Regions from separate parts of the Rugamonas sp. GW822-FHT03B10 genome, predicted to be linked through region 2. Evidence: predicted binding sites of a transcription regulator. Region 2 holds the regulator's gene; the other holds the start of a gene.
What was found. Region 2 encodes sigma-54, which starts transcription at its own class of promoters, with help from an activator protein. Its sites were predicted from a motif close to TGGCANGNAANCTGCTTT; they were not measured.
Positions count from the first base shown of each region.

Region 1: the regulator sigma-54 is predicted to act here: its motif matches at 3,405-3,422, upstream of AC1RQG_RS14325 (pilin).

Region 1 is NZ_JBXANP010000007.1:271,015-286,841, forward strand. It holds gene AC1RQG_RS14305 (DUF2889 domain-containing protein) at 1-501, shown strand, start outside; gene sucC (ADP-forming succinate--CoA ligase subunit beta) at 596-1,765, shown strand; gene sucD (succinate--CoA ligase subunit alpha) at 1,779-2,660, shown strand; gene AC1RQG_RS14320 (FHA domain-containing protein) at 2,762-3,358, shown strand; gene AC1RQG_RS14325 (pilin) at 3,560-4,039, shown strand; gene AC1RQG_RS14330 (flagellar brake protein) at 4,129-4,839, opposite strand; gene moaC (cyclic pyranopterin monophosphate synthase MoaC) at 4,983-5,489, opposite strand; gene AC1RQG_RS14340 (beta-barrel assembly-enhancing protease) at 5,700-7,250, shown strand; gene AC1RQG_RS14345 (DUF2946 family protein) at 7,398-7,997, opposite strand; gene AC1RQG_RS14350 (YheT family hydrolase) at 8,006-8,968, opposite strand; gene AC1RQG_RS14355 (YybH family protein) at 8,975-9,397, opposite strand; gene AC1RQG_RS14360 (zinc-finger domain-containing protein) at 9,429-9,635, opposite strand; gene AC1RQG_RS14365 (AzlC family ABC transporter permease) at 9,929-10,663, shown strand; gene AC1RQG_RS14370 (AzlD domain-containing protein) at 10,663-10,995, shown strand; gene AC1RQG_RS14375 (phosphoglycerate kinase) at 11,064-12,278, shown strand; gene pyk (pyruvate kinase) at 12,417-13,865, shown strand; gene fba (class II fructose-bisphosphate aldolase) at 14,017-15,081, shown strand; gene AC1RQG_RS14390 (phosphoribosylaminoimidazolesuccinocarboxamide synthase) at 15,173-15,827, shown strand, end outside.
Region 2 is NZ_JBXANP010000001.1:490,460-506,286, reverse strand. It holds gene AC1RQG_RS02320 (Imm52 family immunity protein) at 1-457, opposite strand, end outside; gene AC1RQG_RS02315 (DUF6861 domain-containing protein) at 470-1,801, opposite strand; gene AC1RQG_RS02310 (DUF6691 family protein) at 1,927-2,337, opposite strand; gene AC1RQG_RS02305 (YeeE/YedE family protein) at 2,348-2,779, opposite strand; gene AC1RQG_RS02300 (metalloregulator ArsR/SmtB family transcription factor) at 2,776-3,108, opposite strand; gene hpf (ribosome hibernation-promoting factor, HPF/YfiA family) at 3,416-3,772, opposite strand; gene AC1RQG_RS02290 (RNA polymerase factor sigma-54) at 3,847-5,322, opposite strand; gene lptB (LPS export ABC transporter ATP-binding protein) at 5,340-6,095, opposite strand; gene lptA (lipopolysaccharide transport periplasmic protein LptA) at 6,098-6,670, opposite strand; gene lptC (LPS export ABC transporter periplasmic protein LptC) at 6,688-7,281, opposite strand; gene AC1RQG_RS02270 (KdsC family phosphatase) at 7,291-7,830, opposite strand; gene AC1RQG_RS02265 (KpsF/GutQ family sugar-phosphate isomerase) at 7,830-8,837, opposite strand; gene AC1RQG_RS02260 (monovalent cation:proton antiporter family protein) at 8,957-10,936, shown strand; gene AC1RQG_RS02255 (GGDEF domain-containing protein) at 10,958-12,127, opposite strand; gene AC1RQG_RS02250 (MOSC domain-containing protein) at 12,257-13,111, opposite strand; gene AC1RQG_RS02245 (NYN domain-containing protein) at 13,249-14,895, opposite strand; gene AC1RQG_RS02240 (MORN repeat-containing protein) at 15,175-15,827, shown strand, end outside.

The sequences.
Region 1 (15,827 bases), on a different contig from region 2:
GACGACGGCCTGTGGGACATCGACGCCCGTATCACCGATATCAAAGCCATGGACACCATGCTGGCCTCCGGCCCGCGCCCTGGTGGCACCTATCTGCATGACCTCTCCCTGCGTCTGACCGTGGACCTGGACCTGAACGTCGTGGCGGCCGAAGCCGCTTCCGACGCCGTGCCCTATCCCGGTTACTGCGACACCAACGGCCATGCCTACCAGCAACTGGTGGGCCTGAACCTGTTGAAAGGTTTCCGACACGAACTCAAGCAGCGCCTGGCCGGCATCGCCGGTTGCACCCATTTGACGGAACTGGCGCAGATCCTGCCCACGGCCGCCGTGCAAGCGTTCGCCAACGACGTGTGGTCGACCAACGATGCCGCCAGTCCCGACGCCGACCTGCCGCACCATAAGCCGTTCCAGCTGGACAAATGCCATGCCCTGCGCACCGATGGCGGGGCCGTGGCCGAGTTTTACCCGCGCTGGGTGGTCAAAGCAGCACCAGGATAGCGCGTAGCTTCACCTGCTTTTTCAAGAGTTATTTTCCGCAATATCAACCGATCTCAACCGATCTTTACACATCAGCATCAGAAGGGAAGCCAGCATGAAAATCCATGAGTATCAAGGCAAAGAAATCCTCCGAAAATACGGAGTGACGGTACCGCGCGGTATTCCGTGCATGTCCGTGGACGAGGCGGTCAAAGCTGCCGAAACCCTGGGCGGCCCGGTCTGGGTGGTCAAGGCGCAGATCCACGCTGGCGGCCGCGGTAAAGGCGGCGGCGTGAAAGTGGCCAAGTCGCTGGAACAAGTCAAAGAATACGCCAACCAAATCATGGGCATGCAGCTGGTCACGCACCAGACCGGTCCTGAAGGCCAGAAAGTGCGCCGCCTGCTGGTCGAAGAGGGCGCCGACATCAAGAAGGAACTGTACGTGTCGATGGTCACCGACCGCGTTTCGCAGCGCGTCGTGCTGATGGCCTCGTCCGAAGGCGGCATGGACATCGAGGAAGTGGCTGAGAAGCACCCCGAGCTGATCCACTCGATCGCCATCGATCCTTCCGTCGGCCTGACCGACGCCGACGCCGATGCCATCGCCACCAAGATCGGTGTGCCGGCCGCCTCGCTGCCGCAATCGCGCGCCAACTTGCAAGGCCTGTACAAAGCCTACTGGGAAACGGACGCCTCGCTGGCCGAAATCAACCCGCTGATCCTGACCGGCGACGGCAAGGTCATCGCCCTGGACGCCAAGTTCAACTTCGACGCCAACGCCCTGTTCCGCCAGCCTGAGATCGTCGCCTACCGCGACCTGGACGAGGAAGATCCGGCTGAAATCGAAGCGTCGAAATTCGACCTGGCCTACATTTCGCTCGACGGCAACATCGGCTGCCTGGTGAACGGCGCCGGCCTGGCCATGGCCACCATGGACACCATCAAGCTGTTCGGCGGCGAGCCCGCCAACTTCCTGGACGTGGGCGGTGGCGCCACGGCCGAGAAAGTGACCGAAGCGTTCAAGATCATGCTGAAGAACCCGGGCCTGAAAGCCATCCTGGTCAACATCTTCGGCGGCATCATGCGTTGCGACGTGATCGCCGAAGGCGTGATCGCGGCCTCGAAAGCCGTTTCCCTGCAAGTGCCGCTGGTGGTGCGCATGAAGGGCACCAACGAAGACCTGGGCAAGAAGATGCTGGCCGAATCGGGCCTGCCCATCATCTCGGCCGACACCATGGAAGATGCAGCCAAGAGCGTTGTCGCCGCCGCTGCCGGTCAAGCTTAATTAAGGAATCAACATGTCCATCCTGATCAATAAAGACACCAAAGTTGTAACCCAAGGCATCACCGGCAAGACCGGCCAGTTCCACACCCGCGGCTGCCGCGACTACGCCAACGGCAAGAACTGCTTCGTCGCCGGCGTTAACCCGAAGAAAGCCGGCGAAGACTTCGAAGGCATCCCGATTTTCGCCAACGTGACGGAAGCGAAAAAAGAAACCGGCGCCAACGTGTCGGTGATCTACGTGCCGCCGGCAGGCGCCGCCGCCGCCATCTGGGAAGCCGTGGAAGCGGAAATGGACCTGGCCATCTGCATCACCGAAGGCATTCCCGTCCGCGACATGATGGCCCTGAAGGACCGCATGGCCAAGGCCGGCTCCAAGACCCTGCTGCTGGGCCCGAACTGCCCCGGCCTGATCACGCCCGACGAGATCAAGATCGGCATCATGCCCGGCCACATCCACAAGAAAGGCCGCATCGGCGTCGTGTCCCGTTCGGGCACGCTGACCTATGAAGCCGTGGGCCAGCTGACCGCCCTCGGTCTGGGCCAGTCGTCCGCCGTCGGTATCGGTGGCGACCCGATCAACGGTCTGAAGCACATCGACATCATGAAGATGTTCAACGACGATCCCGACACCGACGCCGTCATCATGATCGGTGAAATCGGCGGTCCGGACGAAGCGAACGCCGCTTACTGGATCAAGGACAACATGAAGAAACCCGTGGTCGGCTTCATCGCCGGCGTGACGGCTCCTCCGGGCAAGCGCATGGGCCACGCCGGCGCGCTGATCTCGGGCGGCGCCGACACCGCGCAAGCCAAGCTGGACATCATGGAAGCGTGCGGCATCAAAGTCACCAAGAACCCGTCCGAAATGGCGCGCCTGCTGAAGGCGATGCTGTAATTTGGCAACGAGTTGGTGAATAATGACGGGGAGCCTGGTGCTCCCCGTTTTTTTTTGCGCCCACGGCACGACCCGCAACAACCGCATCCCGGAGATCGAGATTGGCCAAAATCATCATATCGCGCGAAGGCGTGGTGGAACAGCAAGTGCAGCTCAGCAAGGAGCGCATGACGATAGGCCGTCACCGGCACAACGATATCGTGCTGACCCACCCGTCCGTGAGCGGCGAGCATGCGGTGATCGTCACCATCCTCGACGACTCCTTCCTCGAGGACCTGCACAGCACCAATGGCACCTTCGTCAACGGCCACCGCATCGGCAAGCATTTCCTGCAGCACCTGGACATGATCAAGATCGCCAAGTTCCAGGTCGAGTTCATCGCCGACGGCGTGCGTCCGCTGGCGGCGGCCGCGGCGGCCGAGGCGCCGCTGGGCCAGATCGAAGTGTTGAATGGCAATAACGCGGGCAAGCAGATGGCGCTGACCAAGCCGCTCACCACGCTGGGCCGGCCCGGCGTGCAGGTGGTGGTGATCAACCGCGACGCCGGCGGCTACACCATCGCCCACGCGGAAGGCGCGCAGCCGCCGCTGGTCAACGGCGCGGCCGTGGGGCGGCAGCCGCTGCGGCTCAAGCACGGCGACGTGATCGACCTGGGCGGCACCCAGATGACGTTCCGCCTGGCCAACCCCGTCAGCTGACAAATTTTGTCAGCCCACCGCCGTTTTTGGCCTGGATGACAGATTTCGGCATGAAAACTGACAAAAATAGTCACCGCGATCGACAAAATTTGGCGCCCGGCGCCGATTTCTGGCCCAAAACGTCGTGAAAATGGTCTGGCACGGCCTTTGCTCATACAAAACCGTGGCACCAAACTTTTTACCTCACTCGGGAGCAGCAAAATGAAATCGATGAAAATGATCAAGAAACAAGCCCAAGCCGGTTTCACCCTGATCGAACTGATGATCGTGGTGGCAATTATCGGTATCCTGGCCGCCGTTGCTATTCCTGCCTACAGCGACTACACGATGAAGGCCAAGGCCAGCGAAGCGAACTCCATCTCCGCTCCCGCCCGCCTCGCCGTCGCGCAGGCCTTCAATGAAGGCTCGCTGAGCTCCGCGACCAACAATGCCAGCCTTAACCTGCCCGCCAGCAACGCCATCACCAGCAAATATGTGAGCGACGTTGCCGTCACCGGCACCGATCCAGCTGGTGGCGTGACCGTCGGCAAGGTCACCGTGACGATGCAGGGCACCGGCGACACCACCAACTTCGATGGCAAGACCGTCATCTACACCATCACCTGCACCACCGGCTCGAGCTGCGTGACCACGATTGACGCGGCCAGCACGCTGCCTGCCAAATATCGTCCAAAAACCTGATAGTCTCGGCTGACAGGTAACAGGAAAAACGATGCAGCCGCAAGGCTGCATCGTTTTTTTATTGAGGCAACGAAACAAGCGGCGCCGGATCAGACGATCTTCTGGCGGTCCGCGATCAGCGCTTCGTAGGTCAGGTTCTGCAGCATGGTGTAGTGCATGGGGTCGAGGTCGATGAACTGCACGCCGTAGGTGAACACCTCGGCCTTGTCGGCCGTGGCCGGCTTGACCACGTTGATGTTGCGGATGGTGGCGTTGGGATTGATGCGCACCTGGCGGTTGCCCGGCTGGGCGATCAGGTAGAACGACAGGCCCACCGTCGGCTCGTCCTCGGGCAGCGGCTTGGTCGATTCGATCAGCGCGCCCGACACGCTCAGGTTGACGAGGAACACCGAGGTGTGGCCGTCCGGCGTGGTGACCTGGGCCGGAATGTCGACCTTGACCCGCATCGCCGTGCGCAGACTGGTGCCCTGGATGGCGGACGGGAACGACAGGTGGACGTAGTACAGCGGCCGCAGGAACACGCGCTGCACGGTGCAGGCGAACGAGCACACGTTGACGCCCGAAAACACGCGGATGGTCAGCTTGTCGCCATCGTTGAGGGAGATGGGCGCCCCGTTCTCCATCGGGATCTTGACGATCATGTACTCGTCCTTGACCCAGCCGATCAACGTGGAAAAATGCTGTACCGGCTTGATGGTGCGGTGGGTGATGAACTGGATCCGGCCACCGACCTGCAAATGCATCTGCTCGAATTCGTATTCCTGCGTCCTGGCTTCGCTCGGCGGTGCCGTGCTGCTCATTCTTGCGTCCTCTTTGCCTGCATGGATGTCCCGTCCCCTGTCCGCCGTCGGTGCCACTTATTGTCTACCGACAGGAAAAATTGTCGGTTGTTATTGATTATATACTCGCAGACTTGCATCAACAACAAGAGGCGAGGGCGCCATCAGCTCGTCACGCTCCAGTCGCCCGACTTGCCGCCGTGCTTCTCCATGACGCGGATCTCGCCCATCACCATGCCCCGGTCCACGGCCTTGCACATGTCGTACACGGTCAGCAGGCCGATCTGCACGGCCGTCAGCGCCTCCATCTCGACCCCGGTCTTGCCGAAGGTTTCGACCTGGGCCCGGCAGTGCACGGTCGAGGTCGCTTCGTCGGTTTCGAAGTCCACGGCCACCCGCGTCAGCGCCAGCGGGTGGCACAGCGGCACCAGGTCGCTGGTGCGCTTGGCGCCCATGATGGCGGCGATGCGGGCGATGCCCAGCACGTCGCCCTTCTTGGCGCTGCCGGACACAATGATGGCCAGCGTCTCGGGCTTCATGCGGATCTGGCCGCTGGCCACGGCGACGCGGTGGGTTTCCTGCTTGTCGCCCACGTCGACCATGTGGGCCTGGCCGGTGGCGTCGAAATGGGTCAGCCCGTCGGCGGGCGGCGTGGTTTTGCTGGTCGTCATGGGTAGGATGCGCTCGTCAGTGGGCCGCGCGCGGGGCGGCCCGTCATGGGTCAATTGGTGGTGGTCCCGCTGCGTGCGGGGGCCAAGTGCGGGTATGATAGCACCGTGAACGCAGATCGAATCCTCCCCCCCACCCAGGAGCGCCGGCCGCGCCGCGCGCCGCGCCTGCGCCTGCTGGCCGTGGCGCTGCTGTGCGTGCTGCCGCTGGGCATGGCGCAGACGGCGTTGCCGCCCGCGAAAATCCCCAACCTGCCCAACCTGGGCGACACCGAGCGCGAGGACTTGTCGCCGCTGATGGAGCGCAAGCTGGGCGAGGAGATCATGCGCGACATCCGGCGCGACCATGATTTCCTCGACGACGCGCCCATGCTCGAATACCTGAACAATTTCGGCAACGCGCTGGTCGAGGCCCGTCCCGGCGCGCGCGGCGAGGCCAGCTACGACTACTACTTCTTCGCCGTGCGCGATCCGCAGCTCAACGCGTTCGCGCTGCCGGGCGGCTTCATCGCCGTCCACTCGGCCCTGTTGCTGGCGGCCCAGAGCGAGGCCGAGCTGGCCTCCGTGCTCAGCCACGAGATCGGCCACGTGGTGCAGCGCCACATCGCCCGCTCGCTGGGCCAGCAGCGCCAGGACGCGCTGATCCCGCTGGCCGCCATCATCCTGGCGGCGCTGGCGTCCAAGGCCGGCGGCGACGCGGCCATGGGCGTGTTCCTGGGCGGCCAGGGCCTGGCCATCCAGCGACAGCTCAACTTCAGCCGCGACGCCGAGCGCGAGGCCGACCGCATCGGCTTCCAGATCATGGGCGCGGCCGGCTTCGACACCTCGGGCATGGTGGCCTTCTTCCAGCGGCTGCAGGCGGCCACCCGCAACTACAGCGACGTGGTGCCGGCCTACCTGCAAACCCACCCGCTGACGAGCGAGCGCATCGCCGACATCCAGGCCCGCATCCGCGAGCAACCGTACAAGCAGCGGCCCGACAGCCTCGACTTCCACCTGGTGCGGGCCCGCGCCCGCGTGCTGCAGGACGAATCGGCCCAGGGGCTGGACGCGGCCACCGCCTTCTTCCAGACCCAGCTTGAACAAGAGAACCGGCAGCAGGTGGCGTCGGCCAAGTACGGGCTGGCGTTCGTCGCCCTCAAGCGCGGCGACACGGCCACCGCCCAGCGCCTGCTGGACGAGGCGCGCGGCGCCATGCGCAAGCCGCCGCCGGCCGGCGTGTACGGCGCGGCGCCGGCGCCGGTGCCGAACCCCATCTTCGTCAGCATGGCGCTGGACATCAAACTGGCGCAGGACAACAACCCGGCCGTGATCGCCCAGGCCCTGACCGAGGCGGACGCGGCGCACCAGCAGTTCCCGCTGTCACGCGGCATCGCGCGCCAGTACGCGCAGGCGATGGTGGCGGCGGGCAAGCTGGAGCAGGCCGCCGCCTACCTGCGCGACCAGGTGCAGCAATACCGCGAGGAGCCGGCCTTGTATGATCTGCTGGCCAGCACCTACGCCAAGCAGGGCAAGGTGGCGTTGCAGCACATGGCGCTGGCCGAATCGTATGTGTTGCAGGGCGGCGTGTTGTCGGCGCTCGACCAGCTGGTGATCGCCCGCAAGGCGCCCGACGCCTCGTTCTACGACCAGGCCGTGATCGACGCGCGCGAGCGCGACTTGCAGGCGCGCCGGCGCGAGGAATTGAGCGCCAGGGGCAAGAAGGAAAACAAGGCCGCCGCCGGGCACGAGCATACGGCGCTGGCGCCGATGATGGGCCGCTAGAACAAGTGGCCCAAGGGCCATCAGGGGCATAAGGGTCTGACCCTCGGGTCAGACCCTGGTTTTAGGCGGCGCGCTGTCGGGCCATATCGAAGCCCAACCCGCAAACCGGGGCAGCCCCATGGGGGCCGACCCTTGACCCGCGGCGTCTCAGGGCGCAGGGCGGGGCACGAAGCCGTAGCGCGGCGCCAGCGCCGAGCGCGCCACGCGCTGCACGGGCAGCAACTGCCCACGGTCGCGCAGCGCGGGACCGGGACCGGCCGGCTCGCCGGACTGCTGCAGCCAGGCCAGCAGGGCGTCGTCGTCGGCCGCGTGGTCCGGCCATTCGAGGCGGGCCAGCACGTCGGCGCCGTCGCGGTCGTCGAGCTGGGCCAGCACGGCGCCGCTGCGCACGATCAACTCCCCCTGTTCCGTCATCAACGCCTCGTCGAGCGGCCCCAGCGCCTCGCCCGTGTGCAGACGCCAGCCCAGCGCGGGATCGGTGCGCACGATGTAGGGCGTCGCCTCCAGGTTCAGGTAGACCCGTTGCGGGCCGTTCTGGAAATACCAGCAGCCGCGTTCGTCGCTGCCGTAGTTGCGCGCGATGAAGCCGATCAGGGCCGCGTGCTGCAGCTTGTCGCCGGGCAGGTCCAGGTGCTGGGCGCGCTCGTCGCGCATGCGCCACTGGCCGCGCGCGTCGAGCGCCAGCCAGCCGTAGCAGTGCGGCACATTGGGCCATTTGGCCATCGCTTGCTTGACGATGTCATCCATATTTTCAGTCAGTGGGTGGCGGGGACAGGCGCCGCGCTGCCTTCGAGGAAGTGCAGCATGCGCTGCGGCAGCCAGTCGAGCCGGCCGGGCAGCCCGCCCACGGCGAAGCCGACGTGGCCGCCATGTTCAGGATAGTCCAATTGCACGCAGGCGGCGGCCCGGCGCGGCAGGTGGCGGCCCGGCAGGAAGGGATCGTTGAGCGCGTTGAGCACCAGGGTGGGCACGGTGATGTCGCCCAGCACATGGCGGGCGCTGGCCCGGTCCCAGTAGTCGTCGGTGTCGCGGTAGCCATGCAGCGGCGCCGTCACCACGTTGTCGAACGCGTACAGGTCGCGCGCGGCGCGCAGCGCGTCCAGGTCGAACAGGCCGGGAAACTGCCTGAGCTTGGCTTCGCACTTGGGCTTGAGCGTCTGCAGGAACATGCGGGTGTAGACCAGGTTGAAGCCGCGCGACAGGGCGATGCCGCCCTGGGCCAGGTCCAGCGGCGCCGACACGGAGCAGGCCGCGTCCACCCAGTCGGCCTGGTGCTGGGACTCGCCCAGCCAGCGCAGCAGGGCGTTGCCGCCCAGCGACACGCCGGCCACATAGAACCTGCCGCTGCCGCGCGCGCGCAGCTTGCGCACGATCCAGTCGATCTCGGCCGCGTCGCCCGAGTGGTAGAAACGGGGCGCCCGGTTCGGCTCCCCCGAGCAGCCGCGGAAATGGGGCACGGCGCCCGACCAGCCGCGCGCGGCCACGGCCGCCATCAGGGCGCGCGCGTAGTGGCTGCCGGACGAGCCTTCGAGGCCGTGGAACAGCACCACGAACGGCCGGCCCGGCTGGCCATCGACGAAATCGACGTCGATGAAGTCGCCGTCGGGCGCGTCCCACCGTTCGCGCCGGAACGCGACGGCCGGCTTGGGGATGCAGATGGCCGGGTAGATGGTTTGCAGGTGGCCGTTGGGCAGCCAGCGCGGGGCGGGATAGTGCATGCGGCCTCAGTGCAGGATCTGTCCCGGCGCCTCGGCCGGCGCCGCGCCCGGCGCCACGGACGCGTGGTGCAGCACGATGCGCCAGCCGCGCGGCGTTTTCACGTAGACGTTGGTGGCCAGCAAATGGGCCGGCTCGCCGGTGCCGGCCGTGGTGCCCTCGACCACCGTGTGCACCGAACTCATCAGGTTATGGGTTTCGTGCAGCTGCGCGGGCCGGATGTGCAGGCCGCCATGTTCGAGGATGGCGGCCCATGCTTCGCGGATGGCCGCGTGGCCGATCAGGCGCGGCCCGCCCGGATGGATGCAGACGATCTCCTCGTCGTCGGCCCACAGGGCCATCAGGGCGTCGAGATCGGCCCGGTTGAGCGCATCGTAGAACGCCGCTTCCACTTCGGCGGCGCTGCCATTGAGTTGTTTGCTGCGTTTCATGCGGGCTCCGGGCCGGGCGGATGGGGGGCGATCAGTGGTGCGGGACGACGGTGCCCGGCTTCAGGCGGTAGGCCGTGCCGCAGTACGGGCACTTGGCCACGCCGTCATGGTTGAATTCCAGGAAGACGCGCGGATGGGACGACCACAGCGGCATGGCCGGGTTGGGGCAGTGGGCGGGCAAATCCTTGCCTTCGAGCTCGACTGCGTTGGCGGCGGCGGGGGTGGTGGCGTGGGTCATCTGCGGGTTCTCCGTGAGGCTAAGGGACACGACGGCTCCCGGCTGGAAACCGCCAAACAAACTGCGATTTTAACGGATTCGCGCAACGGACAAAATTCATCGGTAAAATAGCGCCTTCATTATTCCCCTGCCGCCGGCGCGTGTTTTCATTCAGACAATGCCGGCGCCGCACTCCACATGACGCCACCAGCCGACCTGTCGACCGCCACCGCCATCCCCGTCACGCCGCCGATGGCCGTGGTCGCGGCGCGCCGCAGGCCGGCGCGCCGGCGCCGCTGTGGCGAGAAAACCACATGACCGAATTGACCCGCGCCGCCACCCCCTACGTCGCCGAGCATGACGAGCCGTCCTGGCGCGAAGGCTTGAAGACGGGCATGCCCACCCTGTTCGGGATCGGCGCCTGGGGCCTGGTGGTGGGCATCGCCATGGTCAAGACCGGCCTGACGGTGCCGCAGGCGCTGGCCATGACGCTGATCGTGTTCGCCGGCTCGGCCCAGCTGGCCTCGCTGCCGCTGATCGCCGCCCACGCCCCGATCTGGGTCATCTTCGCCACCGCGCTGGTGGTCAACCTGCGTTTCGTGATCTTTTCCGCGCTGCTGGCGCCCCATTTCGCCAACCTGCCGCTGCGCAACCGTTTCCTGCTCGGCTACGTGGCCGGCGACATGACGGTGGCGCTGTTCCTGCAAAAATACCCGAGCGAGGCGCCGCAGGTGGGCAAGCTGTCCTACCTGAAGGGCTTGCTGTACCCGAACTGGGCCGCCTGGCAGGTCGGCTCGATCGCCGGCATCTTCCTCGGCAGCGCCGTGCCGCCCGAATGGGGCCTCGGCTTCGCCGGCACGCTGGCCATCATCTGCATCACGGTGCCGCTGGTGGCCAGCCGCCCGGCCCTGTGCGGGGTGCTGGTGGCCGGGGCGGTGGCCGTGCTGGCCGCCGGCCTGCCGTACAAGCTGGGCCTGCTGGCCGCCGTGTTGCTGGGCATGGCGGCCGCCATGCTGGCGGAAGAACTGACCGACAAGAAGGAGCCATGATGGCCGACTGGGAAATCTGGGTCACGATAGGCGCGCTGGCGCTGGCCACGGCCTGCACCCGCAGCTCGTTCTGGCTGATCGGCCACCACATCACCATCCCGCGCCGGGTGCAGGACATGCTGCGCTACGCGCCCGCCTGCGCGCTGGCGGCCATCATCGCGCCCGACCTGTTGCTCAACAACGGGCAGCTGCAACTGGCGCCGGCCAACCTGAAGCTGGTGGCCGGCATCGCCGCCATCGTGTTTTATTTGCTGCGCCGCAATATGTTGCAAACCATCGTGTTCGGCATGGGCTGTTTCACGGCCCTGCGTTTGTTGCACGTGTTCTCATAAACGGTCAAGTGGGCGCGGCCTTGCGGTAAAATAGCGGTCTTTCTTTCAACTTTCCTCCTTGGGTAGCCATGCAAGCTGTTCTGAACTTTCTCCGCCTGCAAGACCTCGTCGCGCGCGATGCGCTGCGCGGCAAACGTGTCTTTATCCGTGCCGATCTGAACGTGCCGCAAGATGATGCGGGCCGCATCACGGAAGACACCCGCATCCGCGCCTCCGTGCCCGCCATCCGCGCCGCGCTCGACGCCGGCGCCAAGGTCATGGTCACGTCCCACCTGGGCCGTCCCACGGAAGGCGAGTTCAAGCCGGAAGACAGCCTGGCGCCGGTCGCCGTGCGCCTGGCCGAACTGCTGGGCCAGGGCGTGGAACTGAAACAGAACTGGGTCGACGGCGCCGGCCTCGACCAGCTGCAGGATGGCCAGGTGGTGCTGCTCGAAAACGTGCGCGTCAACCCGGGCGAGAAGAAGAACAGCGACGCGCTGGCCCAGAAGATGGCCGCCCTGTGCGACGTCTACGTGAACGACGCGTTCGGCACGGCCCACCGCGCAGAAGCCTCGACCCATGGCATCGCCAAGTTCGCCCCCATCGCCTGCGCCGGTCCGCTGCTGGCCGCCGAGCTCGATGCGCTGGGCAAGGCGCTGGGCGCCCCGGCCCGTCCGCTGCTGGCCATCGTGGCCGGCTCCAAGGTGTCGTCCAAGCTGTCGATCCTGAAGGCGCTGGCCGACAAGGTCGACAACCTGATCGTCGGCGGCGGCATCGCCAACACCTTCATGAAGGCCGTCGGCCTGAACGTCGGCAAGTCGCTGGTGGAAGCGGAACTGGTGGGCGAGGCCAAGGCCATCATCGACATGATGGCCGCGCGCGGCGCCCAGGTGCCGATTCCCGTCGACGTCGTGTGCGCCAAGGAGTTCTCGCCCACGGCCGCCGCCACCATCAAGGACGTGGCCGATGTGGCCGACGATGACATGATCCTCGACATCGGCCCGAAAACGGCCGCCACCCTGGCCGGCCAGATCGCAGCTGCCGGCACCGTGGTGTGGAACGGCCCGGTCGGCGTGTTCGAGTTCGACCAGTTCGGCGAAGGCACCAAGACGCTGGCCATGGCCATCGCCAACTCCAAGGCGTTCTCGATCGCCGGCGGCGGCGACACGCTGGCGGCGATTGCAAAGTACGACATTACCGATAAAATTGGTTATATCTCCACCGGCGGCGGCGCGTTCCTGGAATTCCTGGAAGGCAAAACCCTGCCGGCCGTGCAGATCCTGGTCGACCGCCACGCCAAATAAGCAACACAGCATCAAGGCAGCACAGCAACACGGCAACATGCAGCACCCGGGCGCGGCCCAACCGCCGCGCCGCCGTTGTTACCCGGCCCCGGGCCCGCGCCCGGGGGCGTCCGCCTGACCTAACGCGCAAGGAAACCTATGTCCCGTGGTACCAAAATCGTCGCAACGATAGGCCCCGCCTCCACCGACTTCAACATCCTGGTCCAGATGATCCGTGCCGGGGTGGATGTCGTACGCCTGAATTTTTCCCATGGCAAGGCGCAGGACCATATCGACCGCGCGCGGCTGGTGCGCGACGCGGCGGCCGAATGCGGCCGCGAGGTGGCGATCATGGCGGACATGCAGGGCCCCAAGATCCGGGTCGGCAAATTTGAGAACAACAAGATCGACCTGGCCAACGGCGACAAGTTCATCCTCGACGCCAAATGGGGCGAGAACGGTGAACTGGGCAACCAGCAGCGCGTGGGCCTCGACTACAAGGCCCTGCCGCGCGACCTGCACGCGGGCGACGTGCTGTTGCTCAACGACGGCCTGATCGTGCTGGTGGTCGACAGGATCGCCGGCCACGAGATCCACACCACCGTCAAGATCGGCGGCGAGCTGTCGAACAACAAGGGCATCAACCGCCAGGGCGGCGGCTTGACGGCGCCGGCCCTGACGGCCAAGGACATGGAGGACATCAAGACGGCCATGAGCTTCCAGGCCGACTACCTGGCCATCTCGTTCCCGAAAAGCGCGACCGACATGGAGATGGCGCGCCAGCTGGCCAACATCGCCGGCGAGCCGTATGGCCACAAGCCGATGATGATCGCCAAGATCGAGCGCGCCGAGGCGATTCCCGCGCTGGCCGACATCCTCAAGGCGTCCGACGGCATCATGGTGGCGCGCGGCGACCTGGCCGTGGAGGTCGGCAACGCGGCCGTGCCGGCGCTGCAGAAGCGCATGATCCGCATGGCGCGCGAGGCCAACAAGCTGGCCATCACGGCCACGCAGATGATGGAGTCGATGATCTTCAACGCCGTGCCCACGCGCGCCGAGGTGTCGGACGTGGCCAACGCCGTGCTCGACGGCACGGACGCCGTGATGGCGTCGGCCGAGACGGCCTCGGGCAAGTACCCGATCGAGACGGTGGAGATGATGGCCGCCATTTGCGAGCAGGCCGAGCAATCCGAATACAACAAGCTGGACGCCGATTTCCTCGACGCCACCTTCACCCGCATCGACCAGTCGATCGCCTACGGCGCGCTGTTCACGGCCCACCACCTGCGGGTGAAAGCCATCGTGGCGCTGACGGAGTCGGGCTCGACGGCGCTGTGGATGAGCCGCCACAGCATCGACACCCCGATCTACGCGCTCACGCCCAGCGTGACCACGCAGCGCAAGGCCGCGCTGTACCGCAACGTGCGCGCCTGTGCCCTGGAGCCCAAGGGCGACAGCGGCGTCGTGCTCAGGCAGGCGGAAGAAGTGATGCTGGCCAACGGCGTGGCCCAGAAGGGCGACCTGATCGTCGTCACCTGGGGCGAACCGATGGGCCAGGTCGGCGGCACCAACGCGCTGAAGATCGTCAAGGTCGGCGCGTTGGATTAAGTGACAGCCACCAAAGGTAAGCGGAAGTAAGAAGCAGAAGTAAGCGGAAGCAAACAGAATTCAGGCCCACCGGCCGCCGCCCGGGCGATCCGCCCGGCGCGCAGCACGGCCAGGTGGCCGACACAGTTTTTCTATAGTTGGAGTATTTACCATGTCTCTCGTATCCATGCGTCAATTGCTGGACCACGCCGCTGAAAACGGCTACGGTCTGCCTGCGTTCAACGTCAACAACCTGGAACAGGTGCAAGCCATCATGGCCGCCGCCGACGCCGTCGGCAGCCCCGTGATCATGCAGGCCTCGGCCGGCGCCCGCAAATACGCCGGTGAAGCGTTCCTGCGCCACCTGATCGACGCCGCCGTCGAAGCCTACCCGCACATCCCCGTCGTGATGCACCAGGACCACGGCCAGTCGCCGGCCGTGTGCCAGGCCGCGATCCGCTCCGGCTTCACCTCGGTGATGATGGACGGCTCGCTGGAAGCGGACGGCAAGTCGGTCGCCTCCTACGACTACAACGTGGAAGTGTCGCGCGAAGTGGTCAAGTTCTCGCACGCCATCGGCGTGACGGTGGAAGCGGAACTGGGCGTGCTCGGTTCGCTCGAAACCATGAAGGGCGACAAGGAAGACGGCCACGGCGCCGACGGCACCATGACCCGCGAACAGCTGCTGACGGACGTCAACCAGGCCGCCGACTTCGTGGCCCGCACCCAGTGCGACGCGCTGGCGATCGCCATCGGCACCTCGCACGGCGCCTACAAGTTCTCGCGCCAGCCCACCGGCGACATCCTGGCCATCGACCGCATCAAGGAGATCCATGCCCGCATCCCCAACACCCACCTGGTGATGCATGGTTCCTCGTCGGTGCCGCAGGACCTGCTGGCCATCATCCGCCAGTTCGGCGGCGACATGAAGGAAACCTACGGCGTGCCGGTCGAGGAAATCCAGGAAGGCATCCGTCACGGCGTGCGCAAGATCAACATCGACACCGACATCCGCCTGGCCATGACGGCCGCCGTGCGCAAGTTCATGTTCGAGAACCCCTCCAAGTTCGACCCGCGCGACTTCCTCAAGCCAGCCCGCCAGGCGGCCATGGAGATCTGCAAGGCCCGCTTCCTGGCGTTCGGCTGCGAAGGCCAGGCCGCCAAGATCAAGCCGATTCCGCTGGAAAAGATGGCCGAGCGCTACGCCGCCGGCAGCCTGGCCCAGGTTGTGAAGTAAAATCCCATCCGGACCGGGGCCGCACTGGCCCGGTCTTCCCAACCGGCGGGAGCCCTTCCCGCCGGTTCCGCTTACCAAGATATCGCCCGTTATGAACAGCCTCTACCAATCCTCCATCCAGTCCCTCCCTCTGTTGGGCCACGGCAAAGTCCGCGACAACTACGCCGTCGGCGACGATAAGATCCTGATCGTCACCACCGACCGCCTGTCGGCGTTCGACGTCGTGATGAACGAGCCCATCCCCGGCAAAGGCATGGTGCTGAACCAGATGAGCGACTTCTGGTTCGAAAAACTGGGCCACATCGTCCCCAACCACCTGACCGGCGTGGCGCCGGAGTCGGTGGTGGCGCCGTCGGAGGTGGAGCAGGTCAAGGGCCGGGCCGTGGTGGCCAAGCGCCTGCAGCCGATCATGGTGGAAGCCGTGGTGCGCGGCTACATCATCGGTTCGGGCTGGAAGGATTACCAGGCCACGGGCAGCATCTGCGGCATCAAGCTGCCGGCCGGCCTGCGCCAGGCCGACAAGCTGCCCGAGCCGCTGTTCACGCCGGCCGCCAAGGCCGACCTGGGCGAGCATGACGAGAACATCAGCTTCGCGGAGATGGAACAGCGCATCGGCGCCGAGCTGGCCGAGAAGATCCGCAGCATCAGCATCGCCCTGTACACGGCCGCCGCCGAGTACGCGGCCACGCGCGGCATCATCATCGCCGACACCAAGTTCGAATTCGGCCTCGACAAGGACGGCGTGC
Region 2 (15,827 bases):
GATTCTTCAAGAATTGATAGTCGTATAACTCGCGATGAAAAGCTCGCTCATCAACAATGGCGGGAAAAGAAACCGTGACGGCGTTTGGTGTTCGACATTTGTAACTGCCGGCATGAATGCTAACCCCAACCCCTCCCGCAGACGCGGGCATCCCGGTGTTATATCGCATCGAATATCCAAAAATGCCGGTTGATAGCCACGACGGGGTTCCATCCGGGTTCGCCAACTCATACAAGTTTTCCTTGCTGCCAGCGTGGCGATAGATCAGTTCTTCCAGATTGCTTAATCCAGACGATATCTCGATCGCTGAGTTTGGTCGGTCTCCGACCCAGCTCAACGATTGAAAGATTGGATGAATGCGCCCCAGCTCTAAAAGAAATGCTTGTGAAGCATCTGCGTACTGGCGCAAAGTCAACGATCTTTCAAACCAGTAAATTCCCAAATAAAAGTAATTCATCCAAGATCCGTTCTATCGATTTGGTGTCAACACAAGCTCAATTTCCTCTAAACGCTCATCCGCAAATACCCTACCGATGGCGACCTGTGCTTCCTTAGTGCTGACATGCCACTCAATTGGAATGCCTCCAGATGCATTGACTTGATTCCGCGCCTGTTTGAGCAAGTCTTCCTGCCAAAATTCTGTATCTTGTGGTGGATACCCTCTCCAATCCTTCGCGTCAATCAAGACCTTGCGCTCTGCATCGTATCCGTCAAAGCTGACTTTGCCCGATGGTACTCCGGCGCAGGGCACATCATATTCAATTCCGCGCCGCACGCCCGTGATTTGTTCTTGATATGCCTCACCACCCGTGCGTTTTGGCGACAACTGCCATGTCCCGGGGCCGCCTTCGGACTTGCCAACGATTTGCGCGGCCTCACGTAACACCTGGCCCGTCGCTTCGGCCGGGCGAGGCGCTTTCGCTGTTGAACGCGGCCGGGCCGGTGCCGGCTGCCCGGCCGATGGGGCCGGAAGCGCCCCATTGCCCGCGCCCTTGCCCCGCTCCTGCAGCAGCGGATGATTGCTCAGCCTATCTGCGTTCTGCTCCAGCCAGCCCGCCATTTTCGGCCCCAGGCGCGCGCTTTGCCGCACTTCCGTCAGCAGCGCCGGCAATTTTTCCTTGCCCCTGCCGAGGTAGGCGACGATGCCCGCCAGCAGCGCGATGGCCAGCAATTCATGGCCACGCGCGAACGCATGCGATGCCTGGTAAGTGCTGGCCCACGGGTAATCGACGCCGTAGCCCGGTCCATCGGCGGAATAGGGATTGAGGTCGGGCATCTTGCCCCACGCCAGCCGGAAGCCATCCTCGTAATCGCGGGCGACGCGTGGCAGGCTGTCGGCCAAGTAGCCAAGCACCGACTTCAGGCCGAAAAATCCGAGCAGCATGTTGCCGCCCTGCGCGCCCAGCATGGCGCCCGCCGAGGCGCCCGGCAGCACGCCGATGCCAAATGCGAGCACACCCAGCCCGCCGCCTATCATGCCCCCAACGAGCGCACCACAGCCGACGTACAAGGCGACGTCATGGATGATTTCCCGCAAGACCGGCCAGACGTCGGCCAGGGCGATGCCGCCCAGCTTGGCCCGCAATTCGCGCAAGGCGATCGCTTCGGATGCGCCTAGCGCTTCACGCACGCGCTGCGCGCGCACGCCCAGGCCAAACTGCCCCTGCCGGTGCCACAGTTCGTCATTCGATTGGTGATGGAAGTCGGCGCGGCGGCGCGCGATGATGGCCTCGTCCAGGCGGTCATTGTGCCGCCGCAGGCTGGCGTAATACGCGTTGCGGTCAAATGGGAAGCTGCTCATGGGAAGCGGGCTGTGCGTTCACGTCCGCACAGCATGCGCCCCCATCAATCAGCGGTGTTGAGACGGCACAAACGGCGCCGCCGCCGTCCATCTCCGTCGGCGCGGCGGGGCCGCGCAGGCAGCGCTCAGCGCCGCTCGAGCATCTCGAACATGCCCATCCCGGCCACCATGGCGCCCACGAACAGCAAGACCTTGCTGCCGCCCGTGGTGAGCGAGGCCAGCGCGGGGCCGGGGCAGAAGCCGGCCAGGCCCCAGCCGGCGCCGAAGATCAAGGCGCCCAGAACGAGGCGGCGGTCGATCACCTTGGTGCCGGGCAGGCTCATGGCCACGCCCAGCAGCGTCTTCGGATGTGTGCCGGCGTAGCGGAACGCCAGCATGCCGACGGCGATGGCGCCGGCCATCACGAGGCCCAGCGACGGGTCCCAGTTGCCGCCCAGGTCGAGAAAGCCCAGCACCTTGGCCGGGTTGGTCATGCCGGAGATAATCAGGCCGATGCCGAAGATCAGGCCGGACAACAATGCGATAGCGATGGTCATACTTTTCCCCTTAACCGAACACGTGGCGCGCAATAAACACGGTGACGAAACCGGCCGCCATGAAGGCGCCGGTGGCCACCATCGAGCGCGGCGACAGGCGCGACAGACCGCACACGCCGTGGCCGCTGGTGCAGCCCGAACCGTAGCGGGTGCCGAAGCCCACCAGCAGACCGGCCGCGATCAGCGTGCCGCTGCCGGCGTCGATCTGCACGGCGGGCAGGCCCGCCACCAGGCTGTAGGCCAGCGGCGCGGCCACCAGCCCGCCCACGAACGCGAGGCGCCAGCCGATGTCGCCCGCGCGCGGGCGCAGCAGCCCGCCAGCGATGCCGGCGATGCCGGCGATGCGGCCGTTGAACAGCAGCAGCAGGGCCGCCGACAGCCCGATCAGCGCGCCGCCGATCAGCGCGCCCCACGGCGTGAAGAGATTCCAGGCGATAGTCATAATGTGGCTCCTTGGCCGTCGTCATTGCAAAACTGCTGGTACAGCACCTGCAGCACCGCCAGCGCCGCCGGGCTGGCTATCCGGTAAAAAATCTGCTTGCCTTCGCGCCGCGTGCTCACCAGCTCCTCCTGGCGCAGCACCGTCAGCTGCTGCGACAGCGTGGGCTGGCGTATGCCGGTCAACTCCTCCAGCATGCCGACGCTGTATTCGTCCTGCGTCATCTGGCACAGCAGCAGCAGCCGGTCCGGGTTGGCCAGCGCCTTGAGCAGGCCGCTGGCCTGACCGGCCTTGGCCCGCAAATGATCGATATCGATGGTCGCATCGTCCATGCGTCCTCCCTTGCGATTGGTTACAGCGAACATTATACCTAAATATATATTATGTGCGCATAAAATTTCAAGTGGCCGTTTGAACAGGCGAGACGACGTGGTCGACATCCGCGGCAAGAAGGTGGGCGTGATCGGCGGCGGCGGCAACATCGCCATGGCGCTGTTCGCCGGCTGCGTGGCGCGCAGCGCGCCGCCCGGAGGCAATACGGTTTATACCGTTTATATTGTTTTATCGTATCGGCCCGCCGGCGCGGGGCGCAAAAAAGGGCGCCAGATGCGCCCTTTGTTTGGTGTGCCGGGGACCGTCTTATGCGGTGGCGGCGGGTTCGAAGGTGTCCGGCAGATGCTTGATGGCGTCGTGGCCGTGTTCCTGAACTTTGGCTTTGTATTTCATGACCTGGCGATCGAGCTTGTCGATCAGGGTGTCGATGGCGGCGTACAGGTCCTGCGACAGGCTCTCCACGTACACGGTCTTGCCCGACATGCGCAAATTGATTTCGGCCTTCTGGCGCTTCTCTTTCTCGGTGAGGTTATCTACGGTCAGGATGACAGCAATATCAATCACTTGATCGAAGTGGCGTTTGACGCGCTCCAGCTTGTTCTGCACGTATTCGCGGATCGCTGGGGTCACTTCGAGATGATGTCCACTGATGGTGAGATTCATACACACTCCTAAAGATGATGTCGCTGGCGGTTAGTGCCGCGCCCATTGCGGCCGGGCGCGCAGGAACCAGATAACTACAAAGATTTACGGAGACTGACTGGCGGGATCTTCAACGCTTCGCGATATTTGGCAACAGTCCGTCGCGCAATCACCATGCCTTGTTCTCCCAGCATGTCCGCAATCTTACTGTCGGATAAAGGATTTTTAGGGTCTTCTGCTCCTGTCAATTGCACGATCAGTGCCCGTATCGCCGTCGAGGAGGCTTCTCCCCCCGCTTCCGTGGCGACATGGCTACCGAAGAAATATTTCAACTCAAACATGCCATGCGGGGTCAGCATATATTTTTGAGTTGTTACCCGAGAAATAGTGCTCTCGTGTAGTCCCAGTGTATCAGCTATTTCGCGCAACACAAGGGGCCTCATGGCGACCGCGCCATGCGAGAAGAAATTCTTTTGCCGCTCCACGATCGCCTGCGCCACGCGCAGGATGGTGTCGAAGCGCTGGCGCATGTTCTTGATCAGCCACTTGGCCTCCTGCAGCTGGGCCCCCATGGCGCCCTCGCCCTTGCCCTGCTTGAGCAGGTTGGCGTACATGGCGTTCACGCGCAGGCGCGGCATCACGTCGTTGTTCAGGCTCACCTGCCAGCCGTTGCGGGCCTTCTTGACGATCACGTCCGGCACCACGTAGTCCGACACGTCCGACGCGAACGCGGCGCCCGGATGCGGATTGCACTGGCGGATCACGGCCTGGGCCTCGCGCAGGTCCTCCTCGTCGCACTGCAGGGCCTTCTTCAACTTGTTGAAGTCGCGCTGGGCGAACCAGGCCAGGTGCTGCTCGACGATGGTCAGCGCCATGCGCCGCGTCACCAGCGGCACGTGCGGCATGCGCTTGATCTGCAGCGCCAGGCATTCGGACGCGTTGCGCGCGCCCACGCCCACGGGGTCGAAACTTTGCAGCAGGGTCAAGGCGGTGTGCAGTTCCTCGGGCTCGATCGCCAGCTCCTCGGGCAGGCGCGCCAGGATCTCCTCCAGCGGCTCCTCCAGGTAGCCGTTCTCGTCGAGCGCGTCGATGATGATCTCCACCAGCGCCCGGTCGCGCGTCTCCAGCACCGTCACCCGCATCTGCTCCATCAGGTGCTCGCGCAGCGTGCAGTGGTTGGCCTCGAGCTGGGGCCGGGCGTCCTCGTCGTCGGAGGTCTTGGCGCGGCCGGCCTCGCCCCAGTCCATCTCGCCCTCGGGCGCGCCGTCGCCGTCGCCGCCCTCGTACGGTTCGGCCTCGGCCGGCGCGGCGGCGTCCTGCTGCTGGCCGGGCGGACCTTCGGGCGCCGCCTCGGCCGGCGCGCTCTGCTGGCTGATGGCGCCGTCGGCCAGCAGCCGCACCGAGTGGTCGAGCGGATCGTCGAGCCGCTCCAGCAGCGGATTATCGGTCAACAACTGTTCCAGTTCCTGGTGCAACTCCAGGGTGGACAATTGCAGCAGACGGATCGATTGCTGCAGTTGCGGGGTGAGCGCGAGGTGCTGCGAAGTGCGCAGTTGCAATGACTGTTTCATGGCTTGACTTACATACCTTACATACGGAAGTGTTCACCCAGATACACGCGACGCACCGACTCGTTGGCGATGATGTCGTCCGGCCGGCCTGACGCCAGTACCGTGCCCTGGTTGATGATATACGCGCGGTCGCAGATGCCCAGCGTTTCGCGCACATTGTGATCGGTGATCAACACGCCGATGCCGCGTTCCTTGAGGAAGCGCACGATGCGCTGGATCTCAATCACGGCGATCGGGTCGACCCCGGCGAAGGGTTCATCGAGCAGCACGAAGCGGGGGTTGGTGGCCAGTGCGCGCGCGATCTCGACCCGGCGCCGCTCGCCCCCGGACAGGGACAGCGCCGGATTGTCGCGCAGTTTCTCGATTTGCAGGTCGGCCAGCAGGGTATTGAGCCGTTCATCAATTTGCGCCTTGGATAAAGGCTTGCCGTTCACTTGCTGGATCTCCAGCACGGCGCGGATGTTCTCCTCCACCGTCAGCTTGCGGAACACCGACGCCTCCTGCGGCAGGTAGGACAGGCCCATCACGGCGCGCCGGTGGATCGGCAGCGACGAGATGTCGACGCCGGAGATGTCGATCGTGCCCGCGTCCGACGGCACCAGGCCGACGATCATGTAGAACGAGGTGGTCTTGCCGGCGCCGTTCGGCCCCAGCAGGCCCACCACTTCGCCGCACTCGACCTGCAGCGACACGTCGTGCACCACCTGGCGCTTGCCGTAGCTCTTTTGCAGACCGCGCACGATCAGGGTACTGCCGCAGCGTTGGGTCTCCATCGTCATTTCCCCGCCGGCGGCACGGACGCGGCCGGGGCCGCGCCCTTGTTGGACGGCTGGATCACCATGGTGCCGCGGCCGGCGCCGGGCTTGCTCTCGCCGCTGGCCGTGTTCTTGACGGCGAAGAATTCCTTGCGGCTGTCGTAGGAGATGAACTCGCCGCGCACCTCGTCGCTCGGCTTGCCCGCCTCCAGGCGCCGGATCTGGGCGTTCGAGAACAGCTTGACCAGTTCCGTCTTGCCGTCGTACTCGATGCGGTCGGCCTGGCCCTCGACCCACTGGTCGCCCTCGCCGTCGCGCTTCTGGCGGAACGTGGCGGGGGTGCCGGGGGTGCTGGTCATGGTCACGTACTGGTAGCCCTCAGGGTCTTCCTTCATCACGGCCTTGGGCGACTTCATCTGCAGGGTGCCGCGCGTGAGGATCACGTTGCCGATGGCGGTCTTGGTCTGCTTGACGTCGTCCACCTCGAGCTGGTCGAACTTGATTTCGGTGGGCTTGCTGGAGTCCGCCTTTTCCGCGTGGGCCAGCCCGGCCGCCGCCCACAACAGGGCGGCCGACAGGATAAATTTGTTCATTGCGAGTCCGTTCTATGTCAATGCGCCGCCCGCGGCGGCACGTGGATCTGGCCACGGCCGCCCAGCTGGATCTGGCGCGTGGCGTTGTCGGCCTTCATGCCGGTGCCGCTGGCGCTGGAGGCGCCCAGTTGCAGGGTGACCGGCTGGTCCGTTTCCATTTTCTCGTCGTCCGGGTACAGCGTCAGCGCGGACGTGTTCATCCGCATGGCCTGGCTGGTGGCCGTGGCCGGACGGTCGACCCGCACGTCGCCGCTTAGTTTGACGCGGCTGTTGTCCTGGTCCACGCGCGCCCGCTCGGCGCGCACGTTCATCGGCGGCTGGTCGCCCGACAGGCTGTGCACGGTCGGGCGCTCGACGTCGGACGAATCGTCGGCCGGGTGGTGGGTCAGCTTGTCGCCGGCGATGATGTAGCTGGGCTGGCCCGCCTGGTCCAGGCGCACGAAGCTGAAGCGCTCGATGATGTAATCGGGCTCGTTGCGGTGGCTGTCGGCCTCGGCCTGGCGGCCCGCCTGGTTGACCACCTGCACCAGCCAGAACGTGCCGAGCGCGAACGCCACCCCGAACAGCATGATCAGGGTCATGCGCCAGCGGTATGCCGTTTTCTTGTGCATGATGCCGCCTCAGACCAGGAACTGGGCCATGATCTTGTCGTAGTTGCCCTGCGCCCGCAGCAGGAATTCGCACACTTCGCGCACGGCGCCACGGCCGCCGGCCGCCTCCGTCACGTGGTGCGCGCGGCCGGTCACGTCGGCGCGGCCATTGGGCACGGCCACCGCGAAACCGACCCGGGTCAGGATCGGCAGGTCGACCACGTCGTCGCCGATGAAGCCCACCTGGTCGGCCGTCAAGCCCGTCTTCTCGAGCAGCGCGTTGAACGGGGTCAGCTTGTCGTGCCCGCCCTGGTGCAGGAAGGCGATGCCGAGGTCGGCCGCGCGCTTGACCACCTGCGGCGACACGCGCGCGCTGATGATGGCCGTCTGCACGCCCGACTCCTGCAGCAGCTTGATGCCGAGGCCGTCGTGCACGTTGAAGGTCTTCAGGGCCTCGCCGTCGGCGCCGTAGTGCAGGCTGCCGTCGGTCAGCACGCCGTCCACGTCGAAGATCATCAGTTTGACCTTGGCGGCGCGGGCCACGTTCTCCAGTTTGTAGGCTTCCTTCATCAGATCACCTTGGCGCGGGTCAGGTCGTGGATGTGCAGCGCGCCCACCAGCTTGCCCTGCTCGTCCACCACCAGCATCTGGTTGATGCGGAACTGCTCCATCACGGCCACCGCGTCCACCGCCAGCTTCTCGGCCGTGATGGTGCGCGGGTTCGGATGCATGACGTCGCGGATCACGACCCGGGTGAAGTCCTGCACCTTCTCGATCATGCGGCGCAGGTCGCCGTCCGTGAACACGCCGATCGGGCGCTCGTCGGCGTCGACGATGGCCGTCATGCCCATGCCCTTCTGGGTGATCTCCAGCAGCGCGTCGGTCAGCTTGACGTCGGCCGTCACGCGCGGCACGTCGGCGCCGCTGCGCATCACGTCGCGCACGTGGGTCAGCAGGCGCCGGCCCAGCGCGCCGCCCGGATGCGAGCGGGCGAAATCCTCCTCCTTGAAGCCGCGCAGGTCCAGCAGCGCCACGGCCAGCGCGTCGCCCAGCGCCAGCGTGACGGTGGTCGACGCCGTGGGGGCCAGGTTCAGCGGGCACGCCTCCTTGGCCACCGACACGTCCAGGTGCACGTCGGCCAGTTGCGCCAGGCTGGAGCCGGGTTTGCCCGTCATCGAGATCAGGGCGCTGCCCATGCGCTTGACGACGGGCAGGATGGCCATCAGTTCCGAGCTTTCGCCCGAGTAGGAGATGGCGATGAAGGCGTCGTCGGCCGTCACCATGCCCAGGTCGCCGTGGGCGGCCTCGGCCGGGTGCACGAACAGGGCCGGCGTGCCGGTCGAGGCCAGCGTGGCGGCGATCTTGCGCGCGATGTGGCCGGACTTGCCGATGCCGGACACGACGACCCTGCCCTTGCAGTTGAGCAGCAGCGACACCGCGCGGCCCACGCTGTCGTCCGTGGCCAGGCGCGCGTGCAGGGCGGCGATGGCGTCGCCTTCGATCTGCAGCGTCGCGCGGGCCAGTTCCAGCGCCCGGCTGGCGGTGGCGGGGTCAATTCGATCAAAAGCTTTCAGCATTGTTTTTTCATGGGTTACACTCATGCCGAAAGTATAGCCGAATTGGGTAAGCAAAAAACTTGCCAGTGGTAACAAAGGCTGACAAACAACGGAATCCCCTACCCATGATACGGAATTAAATGTTCTCATCCCTGGAACTGACTCTCTTGCTGCTGGGCGCGGCCGTGCTCGGCGTGGTCGCGTTTCGGATGATGCACATGCCCCCCATGCTCGGCTATCTGGCCGTGGGCATCCTGATCGGCCCGCACGCGCTGGGACTGGCAGAGCAGAACGAGGCCAGCCAGACGCTGGCCGAGTTCGGCGTCGTGTTCCTGATGTTCTCGATCGGGCTGGAATTCTCGACCGCCAAGCTGATGGCCATGCGCAATATCGTGTTCGGACTCGGCATGGCGCAGGTGGGGCTGACCATCGCGCTGGCCATGGGATTCGGCTGGGCCATCGGCCACGTGCTGCCGGCCAGCCTGCACCTGGGCTGGCAGGGCGCGCTGGCGCTGGGCGCGACGATGGCCATGTCGTCCACCGCCATCGTCTCGAAGATGCTGACCGAGCGGCTGGAGCTGGAGAGCGCCCATGGCCGCAAGATCATCGGCATCCTGCTGTTCCAGGATCTGGCCGTGGTGCCGCTGCTGATCCTGCTCCCGTCGCTGACCGAGCAGCCCGACCGCCTGCTCGAGACGCTGGGCTGGGCCGCGGTGAAGGCGGTGGTCGTGCTGGCGCTGCTGCTGCTGCTGGGCCAGAAGCTGATGCGCGGCTGGTTCACCATCGTCGTCAAGCGGCGCTCGCAGGAACTGTTCATGCTCAACCTGCTGCTGGTGACGCTGGGCGCGGCCTGGATCACGGAGCGGGCCGGCCTGTCGCTGGCGCTGGGCGCGTTCGTGGCCGGCATGCTGATCTCGGAGACCGAATACAAGCACCAGGTGGAGGAGGACATCAAGCCGTTCCGCGACGTGCTGCTGGGGCTGTTCTTCATCACCATCGGCATGCTGCTCAACGTGCGCCTGGTGCTCGAGAACTGGTGGCTGGTGCTGCTGTTGCTGGTGGGCCCGGTGCTGCTCAAGTTCGCGCTGATCGCCGGGCTGGCCAAGCTGTATGGATCCACCGACGGCGTGGCCCTGCGCACCGGCCTGGCGCTGGCCCAGGCCGGCGAATTCGGCTTCGTGCTGCTGAACCTGGCCGGCGAAAGCCATTTGCTGGCGCCCGACGTGATGCAGGTGGTGCTGGCGTCGATGGTGCTGTCGATGCTGGCCGCGCCGTTCATCATCGCCAAGTCGGACCAGATCGTGATGAAGGTGTCGAGCAATGAATGGATGATGCAGTCGCTGGCGCTGACCAAGATCGCCAGCCGCACCATGTCGACCCAGAAGCACGTGCTGCTGGCCGGCTTCGGGCGCAGCGGCCAGAGCCTGGCCACGCTGCTGGGCGAGGAGAAGATCGCCTACCACGCGCTGGACCTGGACCCGGAGCGGGTGCAGGAGGCGCAGACGGCCGGCGCCAACGTGTCCTACGGCGACGCGGCCCGGCGCGAGAGCCTGGTGGCGGCCGGCATCTACCGCGCCAGCGCCGTCGTCATCACCTACGCCAGCACGCCGTCGGCGCTCAAGGTGCTGCACCTGGTGCACGAGCTGGCGCCCACCCTGCCCGTGATCGTGCGCGCCCACGACGACACCGACCTGGACCGGCTGAAGGCGGCCGGCGCCACCGAGGTGGTGCCGGAACTGATGGAGGGCAGCCTGATGCTGGCCTCGCACGCGCTGGTGATGCTGGGCGTGCCGCTGCGGCGCGTGGTGCACCGGGTGCAGACGGCGCGCGAGGAACGCTACGCCTCGCTGCGCGGCTACTTCCACGGCGCCAGCGACAGCGGCGAGGAGGCCGACCTGGTGCGCCTGCATTCGGTCACGCTGGGCGAAGGGGCGGCCGCCATCGGCAAGTCGCTGGGCGAGCTCCATCTGGAGGACACGGGCGCCGAGGTGGCCAGCATCCGGCGCGGCATGGGCCGGCTGGACGTGGAACCGCAGACCATCCTGGCACCCGACGACGTGGTGGTGGTGCGCGGCGCGGCGGACGCCGTGACCCGGGCGGAGAACCGTTTGCTGCGCTGAGCGGCGCGGCGCTTGCCGCGCCTACGCCGGCAGGTGCCGGATCACACGGTTGCGCCCGGCCGCCTTGGCCTGGTACAGGGCGCCGTCCGCGCGCGCGAGCAGGTCGCGCGCCACCAGCTCCGGCTCGCCCGCTGCCTGCCCGGGATCGAGACAGGCCACGCCGATCGACACGGTGACGGACAGGCGCACCTCCTGCGTCAGGCTGATCAGGGTGCCGGCGATGCTGGCGCGGATGCGCTCGGCCACGAAGGCTGCGCTGTCGAGCTCGGCGTCGATCAGCAGCACCACGAATTCCTCGCCGCCGAAACGGGCCAGCGCGTCCGACAGGCGCAGCTCGTCCTTGATGCGGCCCGCGACCTCGCGCAGCACGTCGTCGCCGCCCTGGTGGCCGACGGTGTCGTTGACGCGCTTGAAGTGGTCGATGTCGATGAACATCAGCGAGATCGGGTAGCGCTGGCGCCGCGCGCGCGCGATCTCCTCCAGCAGCCGCCGGTCCAGGTAGCGCCGGTTGTAGACGCCCGTCAGCGAATCGGTCAGGCCGATGTACTTGAGCATCTCGTTGCTGATCACGTTCTCCAGGCAGATGGCGATGATCGAGGCCATGTGCTCGATGAAGTCGGTGCCCAGGCTGGGCGTGAAGCGGGTCGGGTCCACGCTGCCCAGGTTGAGGCAGCCGATGATGCGCTTGTTGCGCATCAGCGGCACCAGCGCCACGCTTTGCAGGGCGGCCGGCGCGTTGGGGAACGGCAGCGCGTGGCGCACCGGATCGTACATGCCCAGCAGCGGCTTGGGCGCCGGCGTGGCGGCGTTGCGCCGGCCCAGGTCGAAGCCCAGCTCGTCGACCTGCTCGACGAAGATCAGCTCGGGGAAATCGGCGAACACCACGTCCAGCTTGCCCATCACGGTGCGGATGTCGGCATCCTCGTCGATCAGCGTCAGCGTCACGCTTTCGAGCTCGGAGATCGCGGGCAGGTTGCGGAAGATGGTGCCCACCAGTTCGGGGAAGGTGGCGGCGCCCACGATGTCGAGGTCGAACGCCTGGTGGCGGCACATGATGGCGTGGTTGCGCTCGGCCTGCTCCAGCAGATAGGCCATGCGCGCGCGCAGCGCCTGGTTCTCCGCCGCCAGCTCGCTGGCCCGCGTGGCCGGATCAGCGTGGGACGGCATCGCGCCGGTGACAGTGTGCGTCATAAAAACCAACCCTTACTCGATAGCGACTACGTCCGGTGACCATGCCGGATCGTTGCGAATATACTCATCCAGCAAGTTACAACATTACGCCAAGAAAGGGAGGTTGGAAATGCTAAAAAGTAAATTCAGTTACAAAAACGCCAATTCGACATCGACTTCCTGGCCCAGCCGTATGCGCTGGCCGGCGCCGGCCACGACGATGGCGTTCATGCCGAAGCAGATCGCGCCGTCGAGCTCGGGCTTGGCGCGGTAGCTGCGCAGCAGGTCCACCGGGTCGGGGCCGATCTCGGCCGTGTCCTGGTCCACGGACGGGATCGGGCAGCGCGAGCACGGCTTGACGGGCCGCAGCTCCGCCTCGCCCAGCCGGTAGGCGGCCGCGTAGTCCTCCTCGAACGCTTCAAGGCCGGCGATGACGAGGTTGGGACGGAAGCGGTTCATGGGCACGGCGTCACGGCCGGCCGCCACCAGGCGCGCGTTGAGGTCGTCGAGCGAGGCGGCGCCGGCCACCAGCACCGGGTAGGCGTCCGAGAACAGCGTGGTGGCGGCCACGCCCCGGGTCCATTTCTCGCTGACCTTGCGCAGCGCGTCCGCGTGGAAGCGCACCAGGCGGCACGGCACGCCGATGGCGTTGCTGAACCAGGCGGCCGTCAGCGCGTCGCAGTCGTAGGCCAGCACGCTGTCGTCCCACACCTGCACGGTGCGCGCGACGGCGTCGTCGGGATGGGGCAGGCCCAGCGGAATCTCCAGCCGCAGCATGCCGGGCGCGCGCAGCTCCAGCGTGTCGCCCTTCAGGCGCGGCACGATCAGGGCCATGCGCGGATGCTCGCGCTGGGTCATGAAGCGCCCTTCCCCATCGACCACCATCCATTCGCGGTCGTAGATGTGCTGGGTCATCAGACCCGACTCGGTCAGCGTCGCCTCCTGCAGCGGCAGGCCGGCGCAGGATTTGATCGGATAGAGGGTGATGGCGGTCAGCGTCGGCATACGGAAGGTGGCAGCGCGGCGCGCGCTGCGGCAAAGTTGTGCAAAAGTGAAGTATGGCAGAAAGCGCACGAGGTGTCAGACCGTGCGGCCCGACACCCGGACTACCTTGCTCCGCCGGGGCGGCGGAACGCGGATGCTTACGCTTCGGACTTGGCGTCCGGCTTGCGCGGACGACGGCCGCGCGGCTGGGGTTTGCGGGCTGGCTTGGCGGGCGCTTCCGCCTCGTGCGCGGCGGCCGCTGGCGCGTCCGGCGCGGACTGGACTTCGGCTGCCGGTGCCGCCACCTCCACCACCTCCGCCGCTGGCTTGGCCTTGCCCTTGGCCTTGGCCGCAGGCTTCTTGCCGGTGGCGGCGGCCTTGGCGGCACGGGCCCCCTTGGCCGGCTTGGCGGCTTTGGCTGGTTTGGCCTCGCCGGCCTGCTCCGCACTGGCGTCCGTCATCGGCTGGGCCGATGGCGCGTCCACCACCTCGGCGGCCTGCTGCACCGGCGCCGCCGCATCTTCGGCCAGTGCCGGCGAATGGGCCGCCACCGCGTCGAGCGCCGCGCTGGCCGCTGCCTTGCCGCCCTTGCGCTCGGCCTGCTTGCGGCCGCCGCGCTTGCCACGGCCATGACGGCCTTCCTGGCGCGGCTCGACCACTTCCGCCTCGATGATGTCGGCTTCGTCGATCACGTCGTCCGCGTCGGCGGAGGTCAGCACTTCGACCAGCTCCACCACTTCCACCACGTCCACCGTGTCGAACGGTTCCGCGTCCAGCACTTCCGGCTCGGCGTCCATCACCAGTTCCGAGGCGCTTTCGTCGGCGCGCTCGGCGCGCTCGGCATGGCGGCCGGACTGGCCACGGCCACGGCCGCGACCACGGCGGCCATCCTGACGGCCTTCATGGCGCGGCGCTTCCCCCGCGTCCGCCGCCGGCATGGCCTCGGCCGCGCCGGCGCCCTCCGCCAGCGCGTGGCCGTTGGCGGCGCCGCTGCTGCGGTACACATAGGCACCCGATTTTTCATCGCGGCCGAATTCCAGCAGGCCACGGGCGCGCGCTTCCTCCAGCAGGTTGCCGAAGGTGCGGAAGCCGTAGTACGACTCGCTGAAGTCGGGCTTGCGGCGCTTGATCGCCTCCTTCAGCACGGAGGCCCAGATCTTGCCGCTGTCGCCGCGCTCGGACACCAGCGCGTCGAAGGTGCCGACCACGATCTCCATGGCCTGGTTGCGGCGCTTTTCCATGTCCTCGCGGCGGCGCGTCTCCTCCTCCGGCGTGCGCTTGACGGCCGGCTGCGCATCGCGCGAATCGCGCTTGGCGGCGCGGCGGCTTTCGCGCACCAGGTCGTCGTAGAAGATGAACTCATCGCAGTTGGCCACCAGCAGGTCGGAGGTGGATTGCTTGACGCCCACGCCGATCACCTTCTTGGCGTTCTCGCGCAGTTTCGACACCAGCGGCGAGAAATCGGAGTCGCCCGAGATGATGACGAAGGTGTCCACGTGCGACTTGGTGTAGCACAGGTCGAGCGCGTCGACCACCATGCGGATGTCGGCCGAGTTCTTGCCGGACTGGCGCACGTGGGGGATTTCGATCAGCTCGAAGTTCGCCTCGTGCATGGGGGCCTTGAAGCCCTTGTAACGGTCCCAGTCGCAGTAAGCCTTCTTGACGACGATGCTGCCCTTGAGCAGCAGCCGTTCCAGCACCGGCTTGATGTCGAACTTGTCGTAATTGGCGTCGCGCACGCCGAGCGCCACGTTTTCAAAATCGCAGAACAGCGCCATGCTGACGTTATCGTTGGGGGAAGCCATGTGGGATGTGTTTTTCTAGTGAGGAGAGTGGGGCCGGCGCAGCGTCGCGCCTATGACGATGCGGCGATTATACCGAACTGGCCTGGCGGTGTTGGGGTATGCGGTCCTTGGCCGGCAAAACAATCACCGTAAGTGGACAATTGCTTTTAAACCACAGCTCGTATAAATTCCCACGTAGAAATTAACTTGGCGTACTAGTAAGCCATTTTGGCAATCCCGCCCTTCGCTTACCATGCCTCCATGTTATCCACCCGCTGACCTTATCCAGAGAAGAATGGCATGCGCAATTCCCACACTCCCCCCGTCCGTCCGCCGCGTTTGCGCGCCTTGGCGCCCATGCTGCCGCTGGCCGCGCTGCTGGCCGGTTGCGGCACCACCTACACGGTCGACGACGGCAGCCCGGTCGACGAAAAACTGCTGGCCCGCATCCGCACCTATGGCAAGGGCCAGCAGGCGCTGCGCCCCGGCATCATCAAGACGGCCGAACTGAAGGACAAGGAGTGCAGCACGCAGTACGAACTGCCGTTCGTGACGGCGTCGTCGTACAACCTGCCCAAGGAAAAGAAGATCGCGTGGGTGCGCGGGCTGCGCGTGGACGAGCGCCTGACCGTGATCGCGGCCACGCGCGATTCGGGCCTGTCGCTGGGCGACCACATCGAGGAAGTGGACGGCTATTCCAAGGCCGACACGGCCAAGATGCTGGAAGAACTCAACAGCCTGCGCGACGACGGCCGCCCGTTCAAGCTCACCCTGGCCGGCGGACGCAAGATCACCGTCACGCCGGTCGAGGTGTGCCGGGGCCATGTCAACGTGGCCGCGCCCGAGGCCACCGAGGCGCAAAGCTACCACTGGCTGCAAAGCACGCACCCGCTGGACCTGTACACGCAGGACCTGAGCGCCGACGAGGCGTTGTGGATGGTGCTGTGGACGCA